Regions from separate parts of the Metabacillus indicus genome, predicted to be linked through region 2. Evidence: predicted binding sites of a transcription regulator. Region 2 holds the regulator's gene; each other region holds the start of a gene.
What was found. Region 2 encodes Rex, which represses fermentation and respiration genes when NADH is low (regulators of the CRP and FNR family bind a similar motif). Its sites were predicted from a motif close to TTGTGAAATATTTCACAA; they were not measured.
Positions count from the first base shown of each region.

Region 1: the regulator Rex is predicted to act here: its motif matches at 3,308-3,325, upstream of yumC (ferredoxin--NADP reductase 2).
Region 3: the regulator Rex is predicted to act here: its motif matches at 3,460-3,477, upstream of ACK1LH_RS10105 (cytochrome ubiquinol oxidase subunit I).
Region 4: the regulator Rex is predicted to act here: its motif matches at 1,644-1,661, upstream of ACK1LH_RS18520 (L-lactate dehydrogenase).

Region 1 is NZ_CP176757.1:3,430,245-3,435,820, reverse strand. Features, by position in the region: gene dapF (diaminopimelate epimerase) at 1-309, shown strand, start outside; gene ACK1LH_RS17610 (HesB/IscA family protein) at 393-755, shown strand; gene ACK1LH_RS17605 (hypothetical protein) at 899-1,789, shown strand; gene yumC (ferredoxin--NADP reductase 2) at 2,047-3,042, opposite strand; gene ACK1LH_RS17595 (NAD(P)/FAD-dependent oxidoreductase) at 3,428-4,651, shown strand; partial or broken gene ACK1LH_RS17590 (NUDIX domain-containing protein) at 4,757-5,105, shown strand; gene ACK1LH_RS17585 (YuiA family protein) at 5,401-5,529, shown strand.
Region 2 is NZ_CP176757.1:242,813-248,388, forward strand. Features, by position in the region: gene tsaD (tRNA (adenosine(37)-N6)-threonylcarbamoyltransferase complex transferase subunit TsaD) at 1-683, shown strand, start outside; gene ACK1LH_RS01455 (ABC-F family ATP-binding cassette domain-containing protein) at 913-2,829, opposite strand; gene moaC (cyclic pyranopterin monophosphate synthase MoaC) at 2,983-3,498, shown strand; gene ACK1LH_RS01465 (redox-sensing transcriptional repressor Rex) at 3,495-4,136, shown strand; gene ACK1LH_RS01470 (twin-arginine translocase TatA/TatE family subunit) at 4,154-4,333, shown strand; gene tatC (twin-arginine translocase subunit TatC) at 4,352-5,101, shown strand; gene ACK1LH_RS01480 (YdiK family protein) at 5,114-5,314, opposite strand; gene ACK1LH_RS01485 (CPBP family intramembrane glutamic endopeptidase) at 5,317-5,576, opposite strand, start outside.
Region 3 is NZ_CP176757.1:2,012,149-2,017,724, forward strand. Features, by position in the region: gene parC (DNA topoisomerase IV subunit A) at 1-1,104, shown strand, start outside; gene ACK1LH_RS10095 (hypothetical protein) at 1,295-1,603, opposite strand; gene ACK1LH_RS10100 (alanine/glycine:cation symporter family protein) at 1,787-3,196, shown strand; gene ACK1LH_RS10105 (cytochrome ubiquinol oxidase subunit I) at 3,558-4,889, shown strand; gene ACK1LH_RS10110 (cytochrome d ubiquinol oxidase subunit II) at 4,901-5,576, shown strand, end outside.
Region 4 is NZ_CP176757.1:3,620,673-3,626,248, reverse strand. Features, by position in the region: gene ACK1LH_RS18525 (heavy metal translocating P-type ATPase) at 1-35, shown strand, start outside; gene ACK1LH_RS18520 (L-lactate dehydrogenase) at 656-1,621, opposite strand; gene ACK1LH_RS18515 (ammonium transporter) at 1,863-3,128, shown strand; gene ACK1LH_RS18510 (DUF294 nucleotidyltransferase-like domain-containing protein) at 3,153-4,133, shown strand; gene ACK1LH_RS18505 (exonuclease domain-containing protein) at 4,130-4,861, shown strand; gene ACK1LH_RS18500 (diacylglycerol/lipid kinase family protein) at 5,335-5,576, shown strand, end outside.

The DNA.
Region 1 (5,576 bases), 960 kb from region 2:
GGTCCGGTTGTTGAAAAAGATCCTTTATTCCCAGAAAGTGTGAATGTCGAGTTTGTTGAAGTCGTATCTGAAAACGAGCTTCATTTCAGAGTGTGGGAGCGCGGTTCAGGTGTAACGATGGCCTGCGGAACAGGGGCATGTGCCGCCGTTGTTTCTTCTGTTTTAAATGGCTTCACAAAAAGAGGAGAAGATACGACGGTTCATTTAGCAGGCGGAGATTTGCTTATTAATTGGTCTGAAGAAGGAAATGTTTTTATGACAGGGCCCGCTGAAGTGATCTGCACAGGAGTTTATTACTATAACAGCTGACAGGCTGAATCATTTGAGACTTCCTTTCGGATTCGGTATACTGGTAGCATAGCCTTTGGATAATCGGCAAAGGAGGAATAAAGATGAGTGATTTAGTAACAATTACGGAAGCAGCAGCTTTTCAAATAAAAGACATGATGAAAGAAAACGGTGAGGAGCAGGCTTATCTGCGCGTAGGCGTTAAAGGCGGCGGATGCAGCGGCCTTTCTTACGGAATGGGCTTTGAACAGGAGCCGGGCGAAGATGACACGCAATTTGAGCTTCACGGCATCAAAGTTGTCGTAGACAAGGAGAGCACGGCAATCCTGAAAGGCACGATTATCGATTTTAAAGAGTCGCTGATGGGCGGCGGCTTTACAATCGACAATCCGAATGCCATTGCTTCATGCGGCTGCGGTTCTTCTTTCAGAACTGCAACGAATACTGGTACTCCTGAGGAGTGCTGATAAAAGGACATTTCCCTGTAACGACAGGGGAATGTCTTTTTTTTGCTTGTTTTACATAATAACCCCTGTTTCTTTTCTCTGACACTGGACAAAAACCCGGCATATAGTATGGGTGTGAAAACGATAAGGGGGCAGAGCAAAGTATGTATTATCATCCATATACGCCGTATCACGGCTATTATTCTTACCGTCTGAATTCGACAGACGAATTAAATGAAGGTCTGTATAAATGGGGCAAGTTCACATTTTCAAATGATGCTGAAAAAGAGGCCTTTATATTTTACTTAGACAAAGAGTCAGGAGATGCGTATATCCTGTCTTTTCCTGCTTTAACGACAAGCAGAGTAAACGTTAGCGATATAAAATCGTTTAAAGTGATGGAGAAACCTCCGAAGGCTGAAGGTGAAGGTCAAAATGGAGGCGGTCAGTCAGAAGAGGGGCAGCAGGGCGGCTCTTCAGAAGGCGGACAGAACGGCGGGCAAGAAGGATCTGGCGGTCAAAACGGCGGATCGGAAGGTCAAAACGGCGGTTCTGGTGGCGGTCAAAACGGCGGTTCAGGCGGCCAAGGCGGCCAGAACGGCGGAACAGGAGGCCAAAATGGCGGTTCCGGAGGCGGACAGAGCCCATTTGGCGAGATGCCTGGAATGGGTCAGAACGGTGGCTCACAAGGCGGTCAAGGTGGATCGCCTGGTCAGATGCCTGGAATGGGTCAGGGCGGAGGAGGCCAAGGAGGCCAACAGAGTCCGTTCGGCCAAATGCCTGGAATGGGTCAGGGCGGTGGCATGCAGGGAGGTCAAGGTGGATCGCCTGGTCAGATGCCTGGAATGGGTCAGGGCGGTGGCATGCAGGGAGGTCAGCAGAGTCCGTTCGGCCAAATGCCTGGAATGGGCCAGGGCGGAGGCATGCAGGGAGGCCAGGGAAGTCCGTTTGGCCAGATGCCCGGATCAGATCAGGGCATGATGCAGTTTGACGGCCAGCGTTATCAGCAGCCGCAGCCGTATTTTTATAACCCCTACAGCCAATACTGGCAGTGATTTATATAGAGAAAAATGAAGTGGTTGGTTGTTAAAAAGGAAGAGTTGGCAGTAAATTCAGAAAGAGTTGGCAGTAAAGCGGGAAAAGTTGGTTGTAAAAAGGGCAATCTTGGAAGTGAAAAGAAGGATTAGCAGAAAAACGAACTTTCCAGGCAGCAGAATTGATCGTTTTTTCTGGATGAAATCAAAAAAATTAACGCAAATAAAAAAAGAATGCAGAGACATAAACAATTTCTCTGCATTCTTCATTGTTTCACTTATTTTTCAAACAAGCTTGTGCTGTGAAGCGGCTGCACTCTTGCTTTTGGATCCATATAGGCTTTTGCATTGTTGACGGCAGTTGGAGCTTCTCCAAATCCGCTTGCAATCAGCTTGACTTTTCCTTCGTATGTGCAGATATCTCCTGCAGCATAAATGCCTTCAACATTTGTCTCCATTTTGCTGTTTACGAGGATGGAGTTCTTTTCGATTTCAAGTCCCCAGTTTTTAATTGGTCCAAGAGAGGAAACAAATCCGAAGTTTACGATGACAGCATCAACGTCCAAGACTTCTTTGCGGTCGCCTTTTACTTCTTCTAAAACAACCTGTTCAATCTTGTCTGTTCCTGTCAGTTCAGTTGGAATGAAAGGAGTCAGGATTTGAACTTTCGAGTTGTTTAGATTTTCTACACTGTGCTCGTGGGCGCGGAATTTATCTCGTCTGTGGACAAGGGTCACTTTTTCTGCAATCGGTTCAAGCATCAGTGACCAGTCAACTGCTGAGTCTCCGCCTCCGCATACGAGTACGCGCTGTCCTGCAAACTGATTCAGGTCATCGATGAAATAGTGAAGGTTTGATTTTTCAAACGAAGCCGCTTCTTCAAGCTCGATTTTACGCGGCTGGAAAGCACCGTTTCCGGCAGTGATGATGATGGTTTTAGAATAATGAACTTCTTGATCGGTTGTCAGTTTGAAAACACCGTCTGCCTGTTTTTCAACATCGGCAACTGCCTGTTCAAGACAAATCGTTGGTTCAAATTGAGCCATTTGTTCTTTTAGATTGTTGACAAGTTCCTGAGCGCGGACTTTTGGGAATCCCGCTACATCATATATGTATTTTTCAGGATAAAGGGCAGAAAGCTGTCCTCCAAGCTGCGGTAAGCTCTCAATAATTTTAACTGATGCCTGGCGCATGCCGCCGTAGAATGCAGTGAACAATCCTACCGGTCCGCCCCCGATAATCGTGATGTCGTATACTTTTGTGTCTTCCTTCACAAAGATAACCCCCAATTGTAATTGATAATGATTCTTAATGTTAACATATTGTCACTCGTTCGTCATTTCAGCCGGCAGCCGTCTGCAGTGCGAAAGAGTCATTCACTGTTTGATTATGATTATTATAGAGAATGTTTTTATTTTTGTAAAATTCTTAACGTTTTTAATCCTTTAATTTGGTCTTGAAAAAATCAGTACAGGTGCTATTATGGAATATAGGCATTATTTCTATCATATTTAATTATTTGCTTCTTTCTGAAAAGTTAAGTGAACATTTTCACAAACTTTTTTGCGGAAAACAAAATAAAAAGCTGTAAAGCGGAGGAAGATAAGGAATATAGACATTATTCTATCCTTCACAGCAAAAAAATCAAAAAAGGTGGATGTGATTCGGTTGAGAAAGCCCAAAATAGTAGTACTAGGTGCAGGTTACGGCGGATTAATGGCAGTTACGCGTCTTCAAAAAATGATCGGTGTAAATGAAGCAGATCTTACACTGGTGAACAAAAACGATTATCATTATGAAACAACATGGCTTCACGAGGCATCAGCTGGTACGCTGCATCATGACAAAGCAAGATACCAAGTGAAAGATGTCATCGATAACAGCCGCGTGAAATTTGTGAAAGATACAGTAGTATCGATCAACAAAGATGAGAAGAAAATTGTCCTTTCAAATGGTGAGCTTGAGTATGACTATCTTGTTATTTCTCTTGGTTCACACCCTGAAACATTTGGAATCAAAGGTCTTAAAGAATATGCATTCGGCATCACAAATATTAATGCTGCACGTCAATTGCGCGAGCACATCGAATATCAATTTGCTACTTACAATACAGAAGAAGTAAAACGCGACCAGCGTCTTACGATTGTTGTCGGCGGAGCAGGCTTCACTGGCATCGAGTTCCTTGGCGAGCTTGCAAACCGTGTTCCTGAGCTTTGCCGCGAGTACGATGTTGATCATAAGAAAGTGCGCATCATCTGCGTAGAGGCTGCTCCAACAGCTCTTCCTGGATTTGATCCTGAGCTTGTCGAGTATGCTGTAAACCATCTTGAGCGCAAAGGTGTTGAATTTAAAATCGGCACTGCGATTAAAGAATGTGTTGAAGACGGCATTATCGTTGCAAAAGACGATGTAATGGAAGAAATCAAAGCTGACACAGTTGTTTGGGCAGCAGGCGTACGCGGAAACAGCATCGTAGAAGAAGCTGGATTTGAAAACATGCGCGGCCGCGTAAAAGTTGACTCTTACCTTAGAGCTCCAGGCCATGATGATGTCTATATCATCGGGGACTGCTCTCTTGTGATCAACGAAGAAATCAACCGTCCATACCCTCCGACAGCTCAAATTGCTATGCAGCAAGGTATTACAGCGGCTAAGAACATTTCAGTTGCAGTCCGCGACCAGGGCGAGATGGAAGAATTCAAGCCTGATATCAAAGGTACAGTAGCTTCTCTTGGCGAAGACGATGCAGTAGGCATGGTATTCGGCAAAAAAGTAATGGGTACAAAAGCTTCATTCATGAAGAAAATGATTGATAACCGTGCTCTTCTAATGGTTGGCGGAGCAGGTCTTGTAGTGAAAAAAGGAAAATTTAAGTTTTTCTAAGAAATCGATTAAACTAAAGACAAGAGCTATATGCTTTTGTCTTTTTTTTATGCGCGAAAATTGATTTTTACATAAAGAATTTTCAAAAGGAAGGGGAGTTTTTAAATGTCAACCAAACGGGGAAATGTCTGGATTGCCGTTTCAGGCCTTGTTGAAAATGAGAATGGTGAATGGCTTGTCGTAAAAAAGCGTTATGGAGGTTTAAAGGGCAAATGGTCTTTTCCTGCAGGCTTTGTAAACGAGGGAGAAACAGTGGATGAAGCTGTTTCAAGGGAAATCCTAGAAGAGACAGGGATAGAAACGGCCGTTCTTGGCGTGATTGGGATCAGGTCAGGTGTCATCCATGATAAAATCAGCGACAACATGATTATTTTCAGATTAAAGGCCATCTCTTCTGACATCACCGTCCAGGAAAATGAACTGTTTGAAGCAGCCTTTATGCACCCCGATCTATTAAGGGAGCATATTGATTCGTCTTTGCTCCTTAAATCATTCGCAGATGAAACGTTTGATAAAATGCTGAACAAAGTGGACGGGGCGAATCCCGGAAATCAGTTTGGATACACAGCTTACCGTTTATTTTTATAATTTTCAAAATAATAAGAAAAATTAAGAAAACGAGAGAAAGAAGTTGATGTATTCGCTTACATCGGGAATCTCGTCAGATTTTCTTCCTTTATCCTTTACAAAGAACCTGATATAGTATCTTCAATATCTAAAAAGAGATTTTTACCGGGAGGGAAATATAGATGATCAATGGATCTGTTATCGAAAAGAAAGAGTGTCCTTATTGTTCGGGTAAAGGGTATTTCCAGCTGCTTCTTGGAGGTTCCGAAACGTGTGACTGCTGCAACGGAACAGGGAAGAAATCAGCATAGATTTTAAGATTGACGGGTTATCCCTTGTTCAGTACACTAAAAGAGGT
Region 2 (5,576 bases):
GCGTTCACCATATTGCGGGGCATATATATGCCAACCAGCTTATTTCTGAGCTGAAATTTCCGCTGCTGTCGCTTGTCGTTTCAGGCGGACATACGGAACTTGTCTATATGAAGGAACACGCATCTTTTGAGGTCATTGGAGAGACGCTGGATGATGCTGCCGGAGAAGCATATGACAAAGTGGCAAGAACGTTAAAGCTTCCATATCCCGGTGGCCCTCACATCGACCGTTTGGCTGCAGAAGGAACGCCATCCATTGATCTGCCGCGGGCATGGCTTGAGCCGGATTCCTTTAACTTCAGCTTCAGCGGCCTGAAATCAGCGGTTATCAACACTCTCCACAATGCTGAACAGCGCGGAGAAGTGATTGAGCCCAAAGACCTTGCCGCAAGCTTCCAGGCAAGCGTCATTGATGTACTTGTCACAAAGACCGCTGCAGCTGCCGAAAAGTATGGAGTGAATCAAGTTCTTCTTGCCGGCGGTGTTGCTGCAAACAGGGGATTGCGTGCAGCCCTTACAGAAACGTTCAGCGGGCTTCAGGATGTTGAGCTTATTATCCCGCCGCTGTCTCTCTGCACGGACAACGCAGCAATGATTGCAGCAGCAGGAAGCGTCTTTTATGAAAAAGGATATAGAGGGTCGATGAGAATGAACGCAAATCCAGGCCTTGAGCTTCCGAATTAAAGGTTATCAACAAGTTATTCACACTCCATTCAATAACTCATGCAAGAATTTATGAAAGCTTGTGGAATATGGACGGGGATAACCTGTGGGTAATGTGGATAAAAAACGGTTAGAATGTGGATAATGTGTATAATTCACATGAAACCTTGTAAAACTTGAACTTTAGATTGTGGATAACAAAAAACTCAGCACCGGTTATGGCGCTGAGTTTTTTTATCCACAATTTTTTTTAATCTTCCTGCAGCTGCTCCCAGTCATTCATCAGCTGTTCAAGCTCTTCCTGCAGGACTTCGTTTTCCTGATTAATCTCCTGAACCCTTGTGTGGTCCTGATAAATCTCAGGATCGCAGAGGAGCTGTTCATTTTCTTCTACTTTTTCCTCAATAGCTGAAATGCGCTCTTCCACTTCCTGAAGCTTGCGCTGCTTTTGCCGCACTTGTTTTTTCAGTTCTTTTTCCTGTTCATAGGAGAGCTTATTTCCGTTTTCTTTCTCTTTCACTTCAGGGGCAGCATCCAAAGCAGCAAGCTCGAGCTGCTCTGCTTTTTTATGTTGATAGTAATCGTAATCTCCGAGGTATTCAGTTACACCGCCCGGCGAAAGCTCGTATACCTTTGTCGCGATTCTGTTGATGAAATACCGGTCATGGGAAACAAACAGAATCGTCCCCGGGTAATCAATCAGTGCATTTTCAAGCACTTCCTTGCTGTCCAGATCAAGATGGTTTGTCGGCTCATCCAGAATGAGCAGATTGGCTTTTTGCAGCATCAGCTTTGCAAGGGCAAGCCGTGCCTTTTGTCCGCCGCTTAAGGTTGATACATTTTTCAGGACATCGTCACCGGAAAAAAGGAAGTTTCCGAGTACAGTGCGGATTTCCTTTTCGGTAAGCATCGGGTAGTCATCCCATAATTCATCAAGCACCCGTTTATTGGACGTCAAATTCGCCTGCTCCTGATCGTAATAGCCAATCTTGACGCCGGACCCAAGCTGAAATGAACCCTTTAGTGGAGAGAGTCTTTCAATGATCGTTTTCAAAAGTGTCGACTTCCCGACTCCGTTCGGTCCGACGAGCGCGATGCTGTCACCTCGTGAAACGGAAAAAGAGACATTTGAAATAATCGGATTCGTTCCATCATAGGAAACGGCGATATCATTCGCTTTTAAAACATCATTTCCGCTCTGACGCTCGATATCAAATTTAAAGTGGGCAGACTTCTCATCCCCAAGGGGCCTGTCCATCAGATCCATGCGCTGCAGTTTTTTCTGACGGCTTTGCGCGCGCTTGGTGGTTGACGCTCTAGCCATGTTCCGCTGGATAAAATCCTTCAGCTTCGCCACTTCATCCTGCTGTTTTTCAAATAATTTCAGCTCGCGTTCATAGTTTTCAGCGGCCTGCTCGAGGTAGCGGCTGTAGTTGCCGATGTACTTTCTGCTTGCGTGTCTTGAAATCTCGTACACCTGGTTAACTACCTTATCAAGGAAATACCGGTCATGGGAGACGATCAAAAGAGCACCGCTGTATCCCTGCAGGTATTGCTCAAGCCAGGAAAGTGTAGCGATATCCAGGTGGTTTGTCGGTTCATCCAGCACGAGCAGATCAGGACTTGTCAAAAGAAGCTTACCGAGGGCAAGCCGTGTTTTCTGGCCTCCGCTCAAACGCTGAATCGGTGTTGAGATGTCAAAGTCAGCGAACCCGAGTCCGTGAAGAACAGAACGGATGTCTGCTTCATACTGATAGCCGCCTTTTTCTTTAAATTCAACCTGCAGACGGTCGTATTCATTCAGCAGCTGCTGAAATTCCCGTTCTGAAGGGTCTGTTTCGGCCATTTTCATCTCCAGGCTGCGCATCGTTTTTTCCATGTCCTTCAGCGACTGGAAAACGGAGTTCATTTCATCCCAGATGGAAAGCTCGGATTCGAGGCCGGTGTCCTGTGCAAGGTAGCCGATCCTCATATCTTTCGGCTTGATGATCTCTCCTGATTCATAGGAAAGCTGTCCTGCGATAATCTTCAGGAGCGTTGATTTTCCGGCACCGTTTCGGCCCACGAGTGCAATCTTGTCCCGCGTTTGTACTTCAAGTTTAATGTTCGATAATATAAGATCAGCAGCAAAATATTTTGTCAGCTGGTTAATTTGCAGCAAAATCATGTCTTTTCACCTCAGGCTATGATAGTTTAAGTGTAGCTTATCCGAGGGGCACCCGCAATGATTGGGACTTCTGGAAGCGTGTATTTGTCACAATAAGTAAAAAGACAGATTTATAAAAATAGTGTATAGTCTAGGTATGAGGGGCGTAAAAAGATGTCAAATTTTACTCATTTTAACCAGCAGGGCAGAGCCAGGATGGTTGATATATCAGAAAAAAATGATTCAGTCCGCACAGCCGAAGCCATTTCAAGCGTCATCATGAGCCCGGACGTGCATGATAAAATCGTGCATCAGCAGCTTGAAAAAGGCGACGTTCTTGCTGTTGCGCAGGTAGCAGGCATCATGGCTGCCAAAAACACATGGAACATCATTCCGATGTGCCACCCGATTCCGCTTAAAGGGATTGATATCTCATTTGACTGGGAAAAAGACGATGGACAAGTCCGCCTGGTCATACACGCTGCAGTCAAAACAAAAGGAAGTACAGGTGTTGAAATGGAAGCGCTAACTTCCGCTTCCGTCTGTGCACTGACGGTTTATGATATGTGCAAGGCTTTAGACAAGGGCCTTGTTATTGGTCCAACGTACTTATCTCAAAAGACCGGCGGGAAAAATGGGGATTACAAGAGAGATAAATCTGCATCTTTGAATGTGGGGGTTAGAACGTGAACAACATCGAGCAATCAAAAATTCCGCAGGCGACTGCTAAACGCCTGCCTTTATACTACCGTTTTTTAAAAAACCTGCATGCTTCAGGGAAGCAGCGGGTGTCATCGGCTGAGCTGAGCGATGCCGTGAAGGTCGATTCCGCAACAATCCGCAGAGACTTCTCCTACTTTGGGGCTCTCGGGAAAAAAGGATACGGCTATAACGTCAATTACCTGCTGTCCTTTTTCAGGAAGACGCTTGACCAGGACGAGGTCACAAAGGTTACGCTGATTGGAGTGGGAAACCTCGGTACAGCTTTCCTTCATTATAACTTCACGAAAAACAACAATACGCTGATCTCACTTGCATTTGATGTGGATGAGAACAAAATCGGCACCGAAATCGGCGATGTGCCGATCTATCATCTTGATAACATGGAAGAGCACCTGCCTGAGGATGTGACCGTTGCGATTCTGACCGTCCCTGCCCAGGCTGCCCAGGCGATTACAGACAGACTGATTGCAAAGGGCATTAAAGGTATCTTGAACTTCACGCCGGCAAGGCTGAATGTGCCGGAGGAAATCAGAATCCACCATATCGATCTTGCTGTCGAGCTGCAGTCGCTCGTCTACTTTTTGAAACATTACCCGAACGCATAAAGAAAGAGGTGAAAACTATGCCAAACCTTGGATTTGGAAGTCTGCTGCTGATCGTTTTTGCTGCTTTATTGATCTTCGGCCCAAAAAAGCTCCCTGAACTCGGAAAAGCGGTAGGAAATTCTCTGCGCGAGTTCAAGTCAGCCACAAAAGGCCTTGCTGATGACGATGATGAAGATAAAAAGAAGGAAGAGAAGTAAGATAGGATGAAAGCAGTTATGAAACAAAACGACATGTCGGTCGTCGATCACATTGCAGAGCTCAGAAAACGGATCATCATCACCGTCTTTTTCCTGTTTCTCGCTGTGATTGCCGGCTTCTTACTCGCAAAGCCGATTATTATATATCTGCAGCATACGACAGAAGCAGAGAATCTGACGCTAAATTCATTCCGCATGACAGACCCGATCATGGTCTATATGCAGTTTACCTTTATCATTGCCTTTATCCTGACGTCGCCGGTCATTCTCTATCAGCTTTGGGCCTTTGTCAGCCCGGGGCTCTATGAAAAAGAACGCCGCGTTACGCTCAGCTATATCCCGATCAGCATCGGGCTGTTTTTGGCCGGACTGAGCTTCTCGTATTTCCTGCTGTTTCCGTTCGTAGTGGATTTTATGGAGCGGCTCTCAAATGACCTTGATATTAACCAGGTCATCGGGATCAATGAATATTTTCAGTTTCTCATACAGCTGACCATTCCGTTTGGGCTGCTGTTTCAGCTGCCGGTTGTCATCATGTTTTTGACAAGGCTCGGGATTGTCACGCCGATGTTCCTGTCAAAGGTGAGGAAATACGCATACTTTGTTCTGCTTGTGATCGCAGCGCTCATCACACCTCCGGAGATTGTCTCGCATCTCATGGTGTCTGTGCCGCTTTTCATTTTGTATGAAGTCAGTATTTTCGTCTCAAGATTTGCCTACCGGAAAGCACAAAAAACACAGTTTGAGGAAGAAAATAAAGAAGGGTAATCCGCTGCCGGATTACCCTTTTTTCTTCGTTTTCACTTTATACGAAAGAGTGAACATTCGGAATGCCACTCCAAGGTCAAACGTTGCAATCAGCATCAGCAGGATGGTCGGAAAAGACCAGAGCCCGTTTTCCGAGCTGTTCACCGCAAGATAGGTAAACAGGATGCCCATTGCCAAGTAGAAAATTCCCATCGATACCGGGCTTGTTCTCATTCTTACATGCCTCCAAAGATAAATTGCATTTGTTCCGCCTTTTTCATCATTTCTTCAAGCTGTTCGCGGTTCGACTGCAGCAGCACGACCAGTGTATTCATCGCGACATGCGCAAAAATCGGAACGAGCAGGCGCTTTGTCCGGATATACAGGAAGGCAAACACAAAACCCATCGATCCGTACAGCAGCAGATGCTGCGGCTCACCGTGCACAAGCGCAAAAACGATTGAACTGATCAAAGCCGACAGAAAGAAATTCATGC
Region 3 (5,576 bases), 1.8 Mb from region 2:
GAAGCGAAAGAGCTTGATGAAAAAATAGCACAGCTTCTTGAGATCCTGAACAATGAGAAAAAACTGTATCAGGTGATTAAAACGGATTTGAAAAAAATCAAAAAAACTTATGCCGATGATAGACGCTCTGTCATTCAGCATGAGATACAGGAAATAAAAATCAATCTTGAAGTGATGATTCCGTCAGAAGACGTCATTGTTACAGTAACGAAGGACGGCTATATCAAACGTACGAGCAGCCGTTCATACTCAGCATCAAACGGCCAGGATTTCGGCATGAAAGAAACAGACAGACTGCTCGGGAAATTTGACATAAATACTACCGAAACCATTCTGCTGTTCACAAGCAAGGGCAATTATATATACTGTCCGGTGCATGAAATTCCTGACATCCGCTGGAAGGACCTCGGCCAGCATATTGCCAATCTTGTCAGCCTGGAGCGGGATGAACAGCTGATTAAGGCCATGCCTGTTAAAGATTTTGAAGCCGCGCAGTACCTGCTCTTTGTCACAAAGAACGGGATGGTCAAGAAAACCGAACTGAAATTGTATAAGGCCCAGCGGTACTCAAAAGCGTTAATGGCTGTCAATCTTAAAGGCGATGACGAGTTAGTCAATGTATTTATGACATCCGGAAACGATGATCTGTTTTTAGCAACGCAGTTCGGATACGGTTTGTGGTTTGCTGAAGAAGAAGTCAGCATTGTCGGTGCAAGAGCGGCAGGAGTAAAAGGAATGAATTTAAAAGAGGGAGATACAGTAGCAGGCGCTGCGGTTTTCCCAGCAGGAGACATTCCGCAGGTTGTCATTGTCACACAGCGCGGCGCTGCAAAGAAAATGTCGCTTAAAGAATTTGAAAAGACTTCAAGAGCCAAGCGCGGATTAATCATGCTGAGAGAGCTGAAGAACAATCCTCACAGAGTCGTTGGCATGCACCTTGTCGATCCGTCCAGCAAACTGATGCTGAAGACAGAAAAAGGGCATACAGAAGAAGTTCACGCAGCACAGCTGCGCGCAAATGACAGATACAGCAACGGATCCTTCTTTATCGATGAAGGAGACTCAGGGTCAGTTAAAGAAGTCTGGGTGCCGGTCACCCAATAAATGAAAAGACATCCCTAAAATAAAAGGGATGTCTTTTTTGCGTCTTATTTATTTTTAGAGAAGTATTCAGTAAACGCGTGCATAATCTCAATTCCCTGATACAAAAATAGACTGAAGGCTGTTAATGAAAAACCAGTCACCATAATAAGTCTCATCCAAAACATCGCAATTCCCTCCTTTTTTAAAGATTCTAGGGTCTTAGCGATGTATGGCCATAATAGGAGGACTGGTAAAAAACAGACAGCAGAAATTTCTTTAACAGGCCTGCTGAAGCTGACAAAGCAGCAATCACCGCGGCCGCTAAAAATACAGGTACCAAGCTTGACTCGCTTTGGTCCATGCTGAAAGGCATTTTCTCGTATTCAGCTTTATCCGCTGAAAACAGCTGAACATGTTCTTCAACGTCAAAAGCCGGCGTCTTTACGGGATGATGCTGCACATGCGGCGAAACCCCGGTCAGGAGAAGGGCAATGAGAAATAGAAACATCGTGTGTCTCATAACATTCCTCCTTTTAAGTCGTGCAATCGAATATACATAATCATAACGCATTATAGCGGATTCGAACAGTGGAAACTTTTTTCGTTTTTACTGTGCAAATCGACAATTTCTGATATACTTTATCTTTGGAATGTTAGAAAACCTGACATTAATTCAGAAAATTCTTTACTTCGGAGGTTTTATATGGATTTTTTAAATGGAATAATTTCCGGCGGGAATACAATTTTGTGGTCATACTTGCTGATCTATATGCTTGTAGGACTTGGTTTGTATTTCACAGTCCGATCAGGATTTGTCCAGTTCCGCTACTTTGGTGAAATGTTCAGGCTTTTAAAGGAACCTGCAATGGTATCCAAAGAAGGAAAAAGAGGCATTTCATCTCTGCAGGCATTCTTTATCAGTGCAGCGTCAAGGGTTGGCACCGGTAACTTAGCTGGAGTAGCTATTGCCATTGCCGTCGGAGGACCGGGAGCGGTTTTCTGGATGTGGCTGATTGCGCTGGTCGGAATGGCTTCAAGCTTTGTAGAAAGCACTCTCGCTCAGGTATATAAAGTAAAAGACGGAGATCAGTTCCGCGGCGGACCCGCTTACTATATGGAAAAAGCGCTGAACGCCAGATGGATGGGCATCTTTTTTGCCGTTTTAATTACATTATGCTTTGGTCTGATTTTCAATGCTGTTCAGGCCAATACAATCGCTCTTGCATTTGACAGTGCCTTTCAAATTGATAAAACCGTCATGGCTATCATCCTTGCGGTCTTCACGGCCATCATTATTTTTGGAGGACTTAAGCGGATAGCCGCTGCTACTCAAATTATAGTACCTGTCATGGCCCTTATTTACATAGGCGTTGCGCTTGTTGTTGTGATTATGAACATTACTGAGGTGCCGGCAGTTATTGGTGTTATTTTTGCCAACGCATTCGGATTTGAGCAGGCAGTCGGCGGCGGTATTGGAGCTGCTGTTGAGAATGGCATTAAGAGAGGACTGTTCTCGAATGAAGCGGGTATGGGTAGTGCACCGAATGCTGCCGCTACGGCAAACGTTTCGCATCCTGTTAAACAAGGCTTCATTCAGACTCTCGGTGTCTTCTTCGACACGATTATCATTTGCAGCACGACAGCGTTCCTGATCCTGCTGTTTGACACGACTCCGGATTCTTCGCTTGATGGAATACAGATCACGCAGGCAGCCCTTCAGTCACATATAGGAGACTGGGCAGGTACGTTCCTTGCTGTAGCAATTCTGCTGTTCGCATTCAGTTCGGTTATCGGAAATTACTACTACGGGGAAACAAATATTGAGTTTCTTAACGGAAGCAAGACGGTTCTTTTTATCTACCGTTTAGCTGTAGTCGGTATGGTTATTTTCGGTTCTGTATCAGGCTTCCAGCTAATCTGGGATATGGCTGACCTGTTTATGGGTCTTATGGCAGTTACGAACCTGATCGCCATTGCCATCCTTTCAAAAATTGCTTTCGCTGTCCTGAAAGATTACAGCCGTCAGCGAAAAGAAGGCAAAAATCCTGTATTTAAAGCAAGCTCCATTAAAGGGCTAAAACATACAGAATGCTGGGAAGACGATGAGGTTTAACCCCTGAATAAGAAACATAAGAAAAAGCACACCTTTCAGTTTTTGAACGGTGTGCTTTTTCTTTTGAAAAGAGTAGGCCTGCAGACTAAGAGCAAGCCAATTTTTATTTAGAAGGAATAAGGGGCTTTGTCAAATGTCCTGCTGTGTAAATGGCGAAGAGTTTGTGAAAATGTGAACAAACTTTATCGATTTCATGATTTCTATCGTCCTGCGGATGAATTTGGGCTAAACTAATCAATAGAAGCAGTTCATTCCAATCTTGTATGTGAAAACATTCACAAACATTTGTTTTGATTATCCTGATTAGAGGAAAAGAATGGGTAAACTGCTATACATTGCGTGATGTAAGGGGGAAGGAAGATTGTTTGAGTATGATCCGGTATTATACAGCAGAATTTTGACAGGATTGACACTTGCATTTCACACGATTTTTTCCACACTTGGAGTCGGTGTGCCGCTGCTCATTGCTCTTGCAGAGTGGATCGGCATCAGAAGGAACGATGGCCATTATCATCTGCTTGCAAGAAGATGGGCGAGGGGCTACATCATCACAGTTGCTGTAGGGGTTGTAACAGGAACGGCAATAGCCCTTCAGCTAAGTCTGCTGTGGCCGAATTTTATGCAGGTTGCCGGTCAGACAATCAGTCTGCCGCTGTTTTTGGAAACCTTCGCTTTTTTCTTTGAAGCTATTTTTCTTGGCATCTACCTTTATACATGGGACCGCTTCAAAAAGAAAATCTACCATTTGCTGCTGCTGATCCCGGTGGCTCTCGGAGCGACGCTTTCCGGTTTCTTTATCACAACAGTAAATGCCTTTATGAACGCTCCGCTAGGATTTACGATGGAAAACGGAGTTCTGAAAGGCGTTAATCCTTTGCTTGCGATGTTTAACCCTGCAACGCCGACAAAAATGGCGCATGTGCTGTCTTCGGCTTATTTAACATCTGCCTGCGTGCTGGCAGCGATTGCCGCATTTATGATTCTCAGGGGCAGAGAGCATGTGTATTACAAAAAAGCACTAAGTCTCTCCATGACTGTAGCTTTTGTCTGTGCAATAAGTACGGCCGTCATTGGTGACTTATCAGGAAAATATTTAGCAGAATACCAGCCGGAAAAACTGGCTGCTGCTGAATGGCATTTTGAAACAGCGGAGGAAGCTTCTTTAATTCTCGGAGGAATACTCGATGAAAACAACGAGGTCAAATATGCACTTGAGATTCCGTATGCTTTGAGCATTCTTGCCCACGGAACGCCTGATGCAGAGGTTACGGGACTTGAAGAGTTTCCGGAAGAAGAATGGCCTCCGTTTGTCGTCCATTATTTCTTTGATCTGATGGTCGGAATCGGCATGTTTTTGGCGCTTGTATCCTTCGTGTTCATGGTCATGAAGTGGCGGAAGAAGTCAAATGAGCTGAACCGGGTCCTTTTATGGCTGATTGTCAGCACTGGTCCTCTTGCCATGCTTGCGATCGAAGCGGGATGGTTCTTTACGGAAGAAGGTAGACAGCCGTGGATCCTAAGAGGCTACATGACAACGGCGGAAGGTGCGACAACGTCAGGCTATGTTGATATCATGCTGTATTTGTTCATCGCCCTGTACGCGGTGCTTGCTGTCTCGGCAGCAGCTGTGCTTCGCCGCACATTTAAAGCAAATCCTGCTGAACGCGAGCTTGAAAAATTAGGAATGAAATAGGAGAGGACAAGATGGATTATGAACTGATTGGAATTACCGTGCTCTGGACATTTTTGTACGGTTACCTTATTGTCGCGTCCATTGATTTTGGTGCAGGCTTTTTTAATTACTATTCTGCACTGACAGGACGGGGGCCGATTGTAAAAAAAGTGATTAACCGGTATTTGTCTCCGGTCTGGGAAGTGACGAATGTATTTCTGATTTTCTTCTACATCGGACTGGTCGGATTTTTCCCGTCGCTTGCCTTCTACTACGGTACAGCCTTACTTGTGCCAGGGAGCATTGCCATCATTCTGATTGCACTGCGCGGTTCGTATTATGCGTTTCATCACTACGGAAACCGAGAAAATCTCTGGTATCAGTTTTTATATGGCGCGACAGGCCTGCTGATTCCGGCATCACTATCTGTTGTGCTTACACTGTCTGAAGGCGGCTTTATTGACGTCAGCGGGGATGAGGTGCAGCTGAATTATGCAGAGCTCTTTACGAGCACGTATGCGTGGGCCGTAGTCTTTCTGGCGATTGTAAGCGTGCTGTATATCTCTGCAAGCTTTCTGACGTTTTATTCTCATAAAGCGGGAGACAGCAGTGCCTTCAGCCTTCTGCGCAAATATGCGCTGTTCTGGAGCGGCCCGACTATTCTTGCAAGCTTGCTTGTATTTGTGTCCCTAAGAGAGCATAATCCGG
Region 4 (5,576 bases), 770 kb from region 2:
GTCTGTTAAGAGTAAAAGAAAAAAGAGACAGCTAGAATGGGAGAACGCGGACCTTGCGGGGTTCGTGTTTTTTTGAATGGAATAAGTGCTTTTGGGGAATTTATGACCTTTCAGAGGTCTTTATCATGTATGAAGGTCACAATCTGTTGCCTATATGACGCTTAAGATATTTTTGCCGTAGCTGAAAGTCACAATCCAAGCCTCTTATGACCCTTCAGCCGTTTCCGCCGCAGCTGAAGGTAACAAATGACATTTCAGGATTTTCTGCTGCAGCTGAAGGTAACAATCGAAGCCTCTTATGACCCTTCAGACAATTCTCCCGCAGCTAAAGGTAACAATCCAAGCCCCTAATGACCCTTCATGCCTTTCCGCCGCAGCCGAAGGTAACAATCCAAGCCTCTTATGACCTTTCAGACAATTCCGCCGCAGCTGAAGGTAACAATCCAAGCCCCTAATGACCCTTCATGCCTTTCCGCCGCAGCTAAAGGTAACAATCGAAGCCTCTTATGACCCTTCATGCCTTTCCGCCGCAGCTAAAGGTAACAATCGAAGCCTCTTATGACTCTTCCATCCATCTGCTAAAAAGCACATTTTCCAACTCAAAACACTCCGGCTTCCCATAAACCGGAGTGCTGCAGTCTTACTCTCTTTTTCCTTAAGCCGGTGCATCTCCCGGCCAAAACGGTGCCAGGATCTCTTTCAGCACCCCTGCACTGCGGCGGAACTTGCTTTGTTCGTCTTCGCTTAAGTCAAGCTCAACGATTTCCCTGATGCCGTCGCGGTTAATAACGGCGGGTACGCCGATGTACACATCAGATTCGCCGTATTGTCCGTCAAGACGCGCAGAAACGGTGAGCACACAATTTTCGTTATGAAAGATGGCTCTTGTGATGCGGACAAGGCCCATGGCAATGCCGTAATAGGTTGCGCCTTTTCTCTCGATAATCTGATAGGCTGCGTCGCGTACATTTTTAAAGATCTCATCCAGGTCTTCTTTTTTATAGGTGCTGTTCCGTTCAATCATTTTCATAACAGGTATGCCTCCGACGTCCGCAGTGCTGTACACCGGCAGCTCGCTGTCTCCGTGCTCGCCTATGATGTATGCATGGACGTTGTTCGGCGCAATTTTAAAGTAATCTCCAAGCAGGTAGCGGAAGCGGGATGTGTCCAGAATGGTTCCTGAACCAATCACTTTCTCCTGTGGCAGTCCGCTGTATTTCCATGTGGCATACGTGAGAATATCGACGGGATTTGTTGCAACGAGAAAGATGCCGTCAAATCCTGATTGCATGACACTCTCGGTAATTTCTTTGAAAATCTTCAGGTTTTTTGAAACAAGATCAAGGCGTGTTTCGCCTTTCTTCTGATTGGCGCCTGCACAAATAACAACAAGGTCTGCGTGTTTGCAATCTTCATAGTCTCCGAGCCTGATGGCAGTCGGATTCGGAGCAAAGACTTTTCCATGATTCAGATCCATGACATCTCCAAGGGCTTTTTCGGCATTCGCGTCAATAAGAATCAGTTCATCTGCTATTCCCTGATTCATAAGAGCAAACGCATAGCTTGATCCTACAAATCCGGTTCCAACAAGCACTACACGGTTTATTTTTTCCTGTGCCACAGTGCAACACCCTCCCATTATTATGTGAAAAACTTCACAATATAATTTTACCTTAAAAAGGAAAAAATGTCCATTCCTGTTTAGAAAAAATAGGCAGATTCATCAATGTTAGGATTTATGACATGATTTACAGAAAACTGGTTGACAACATTCAATATTCAGATAGAATATAGAATAATAGTTTAATGTTATGTTTTATAACATGTAATGTAAGATAAAGATCATCAAGGAGGACATTCAATTGGATTCGGTGTATTTATTAAACAGTTTATGGGTGGTGCTGGGTGCCATTCTTGTCATACTTATGCAAGGCGGGTTTATTCTGCTTGAAGCAGGCTCGACCAGGATGAAAAATGCAGGGCATATTGCAGGGAAAACGATCTTTACGTTTGGTCTTGCATCGCTTATTTTCTGGGCGGTTGGATTCGGTTTTATTTTCGGTGACAACAGCAATTTCTTTGTTGGACTTTCTCATTTTTTCTATTCTGGATACGAGCTTGAGGGGATGAATTTATCTTCATCTGTTTTCTTTCTTTTTCAGCTTGCATTCGCAGGGATTGCGATCACCATTGCTCTTGGCGGATTTGCTGAGCGCGCGAAGCTTTCAGTTTATCTTGTGTTCACGGTTTTGTTTTCGGCGCTTGTGTATCCTGTAGTCGCTCACTGGATTTGGGGAGGCGGATGGCTTGCAGAGCACGGCAAGCAGGATTTTGCCGGTTCGACAGTTGTTCATTTAACAGGTGCTATGGCTGCTTTAGCTGCTACAATTCTGTTAAAACCCCGTATCGGAAAATTTAATCAGGACGGCTCTGCCAACAGTATTTTCGGCCACAACCAGGTCTTTACGGCTCTTGGTGTGCTCGTACTGTGGATTGGCTGGTTCGGCTTTAATGCCGCTAGTACGCTCGGAGTGGAAGATGGCTTTTTCGGCTATGTAGCCCTGAATACGAACCTTGCGGCTGCTGCCGGCGCGGTTGCTGCTCTGCTTGTTTCATGGGCGGTTCTCGGGAAATCAGATGTCCCGACGATGCTGAACGGGGCACTTGCCGGCCTTGTCGCGATTACCGCATCATGTGCATTTGTTGAAACGTGGGCAGCTGTTCTAATCGGATTTGTTGCCGGAATCCTAGTTTTCTATAGTGTGAGATTTTTTGAAAAGAAAAGAATAGACGATCCGATCTTTGCTTTATCCGTTCACGGGGCAGCGGGTGTTTGGGGAACCATTTCAACCGGATTTTTTGCAGCGCCTGAACTTGCAACAGTAGGAAAGCCGGGACTTTTTTACGGCGGCGGTTTTGAACAGCTTGGCGTTCAGGTCATGGGCGTCGGGGTATCAGGTGCATATGCCTTCATCGTTTCGTTTGTCATTCTTTACGCAGCAAAAAAGCTGATGGGCGGTCTGCGTGTGACAGAGGAAGAAGAAATTATGGGTCTTGATATGAGTGAGCATGGAAGTTACGGCTATCCTGAAGTATTCTTATCAAAAGAGGATAAGATCAGCTCGTAATGGAGCGAAAGGGACGTGCGGTTCATGGGAGATAGCTACGGGTCAATCAAGGAGTGGAGAGAGAAGGAGATTCAGAATCATATGTCTGATGCGCATTCGCTGAATGTGTTTCATGACCGGGTCATGCGGACGGTTTTCGAACGGTCTCTGCAGATTGTGAAGGAGGAGAAAGGGGATCCTCCTTCGCCCTATGCATGGTTTGTCATGGGGAGTGCAGGGAGATTTGAGCAGGGGGCCGTAAGCGATCAGGATCATGGAATGGTGTATGAAAAAAGTGGTGCAGCTGAAGAGGAATACTTTCTGGCTCTCGGAAAAGAACTATCGGACGGACTTCATGCTGCAGGCTACCCTTATTGCGAAGGGAAAGTGATGAGCTCAAATCCTTTATGGTGCAAGTCAGCAGAAGGATATGAAGGACAGCTCGACAAATGGATGGAAGATGTCAGCTTTGAATCGATGAGATACCTGCAGATCTTCATTGATGCAAGAACCATGGCGGGGGATGATAAGCTGCTTGTCCGTTTAAAGCGGAGGGTGGACAATCATCAAAAGAAAACGCCAAAGCTTCTGCAAAGGTTTTTGGATACCATCATGCACATCAAACCGTCTGTCGGACCGCTCGGACAGATTTTTACAGAAAGCAGCGGCCATTATCAGGGGTGCTTGAACATTAAACAGGCGGCATTTCTTCCATATGTCAATGCGGTCAGAATTCTTGCCATTAAAGAAGGGATTATGGAATCCTCCACCCTTGAGCGGATAAACAGCCTTTCCCGGCAGGGTGAATATAAAAATGAACTTGAAATCTATAAAGACAGTTTTCTGAGATTGCTTCAGTTCAGGATGTCGAATTTAAAGAGAATTAAAGAGTATGATGATGTGCATTATCTGCCTGTACAGGACCTTACCCGTGCGGAAAAGAAAGAGCTGAAAACGATTCTGAAGAACGGGAAGAAACTGCATCACTACGTTCAAGTGATCATTGAAAAGGGTGTTCATTCATGAAATCCAATCCGTTTATTCATTTTATCAGGGAAGTGCACGGCAAGTTTCAGACGAGTGTTTTCGGAACGGCACAGGGCGGGCAAAATTCCCAGCAGATTGCCTTTTTGAGGCAGCTCCAGCGGGAAATGAAGGCGGAGGAAGTGATGTCTGTTCCTTTAGAAGAGTTTTCCGCTGTCGTGTTTGATATTGAAACGACAGGCTTTTTTCCTGAACAGGGAAATGAAATCATTTCAATTGGTGCGGTGAAAGTGAAGGGAAGCGAGATGCTCGAAGACGAGCGGTTTTATACACTTGTCCGGCATGAAAACGGCCTTCCTGATGAAATCAGCACGCTGACGGGAATTACAGAAGCGGAATTGGAACGGGCACCGGCCCTTGAGGAAGCGCTCATTCAATTTTTTAAATTTGTGAAAGGGGATACGCTTGTAGCGCATCACTCAGCTCATGAAAAAAAGTTCATGCAGCACGCAAGCTGGAAGCATTTCCGGGCACCCTTCAAGCACCGGATCGTCGATACTTCCTTTCTTCAGCGGATTGCTGAACCCCACACGGATTTTGTCAGACTCGAAGACTTGTGCGAACACCGGTCTATTCCTGTCACTGACCGGCACCATGCCCTTGGAGATGCCGTCATGACAGCCAAACTCTGGTGCGGGTACATTGAAGATGTGAAAAAAGAGGGCTGCAGAAACCTTCGGGATATTTATGAACGGATCGCTGCGGGTTAAAAGCATTGCCATTTGACTTGGCAGTGTTTTTTTTTTTGATTCAATTCATGAATTTTGCTACTTCTATGAACAACTTAAATGCACCAGTGAACTGTAGCGGAAGGCACTTGACTCCTTGTCCAGCTGCAGCGCTCAGGCTCCTCTGTCAGAACAAAATCCCCCAAAAAGGCGGGACCCGGACTTTTCGGGGGATTTCTTATCTGACTGCCGGAGCAAAACGGGCGCTTCCGCTTTTCTGGGGCATAAAGAGGGCACGGGAGACCCCGCAGGCTGGCCGAGGAGGCTCCCGGCCCTCCCCGCGGAAAGCAAGTGACTGGAGCGCAAGGGAACGGGTACAATTCAAAAATAAAAATCGGAGTGGTAACAGTTTTACTTTTAAAAGAAAAAACATCAATCCATCAATCTAACAGGTTCAAATAATACAGAATAAGGGTAAAGCCATAGAAAAGAACACATTCAAGGGGGAATCGGGTTTGAAGCAGGCGATGCTGATTGTTAATCCATCTTCAGGCAAGGAAAAAGGGGCCGAATACACGGAATATGCCCTGGAAACAATGAAAAAGATGGGCTATGAAACGGAATTGCGTGAAACAGAGGGGGAAGGGGACGCCAGAGATTTTGCACGCGAAGCCTGCGAACGGAGGCTTGATTTTATTGCGGCAATGGGCGGCGACGGAACAATTAATGAAGCGATCAACGGAATAGCTGAACAGGA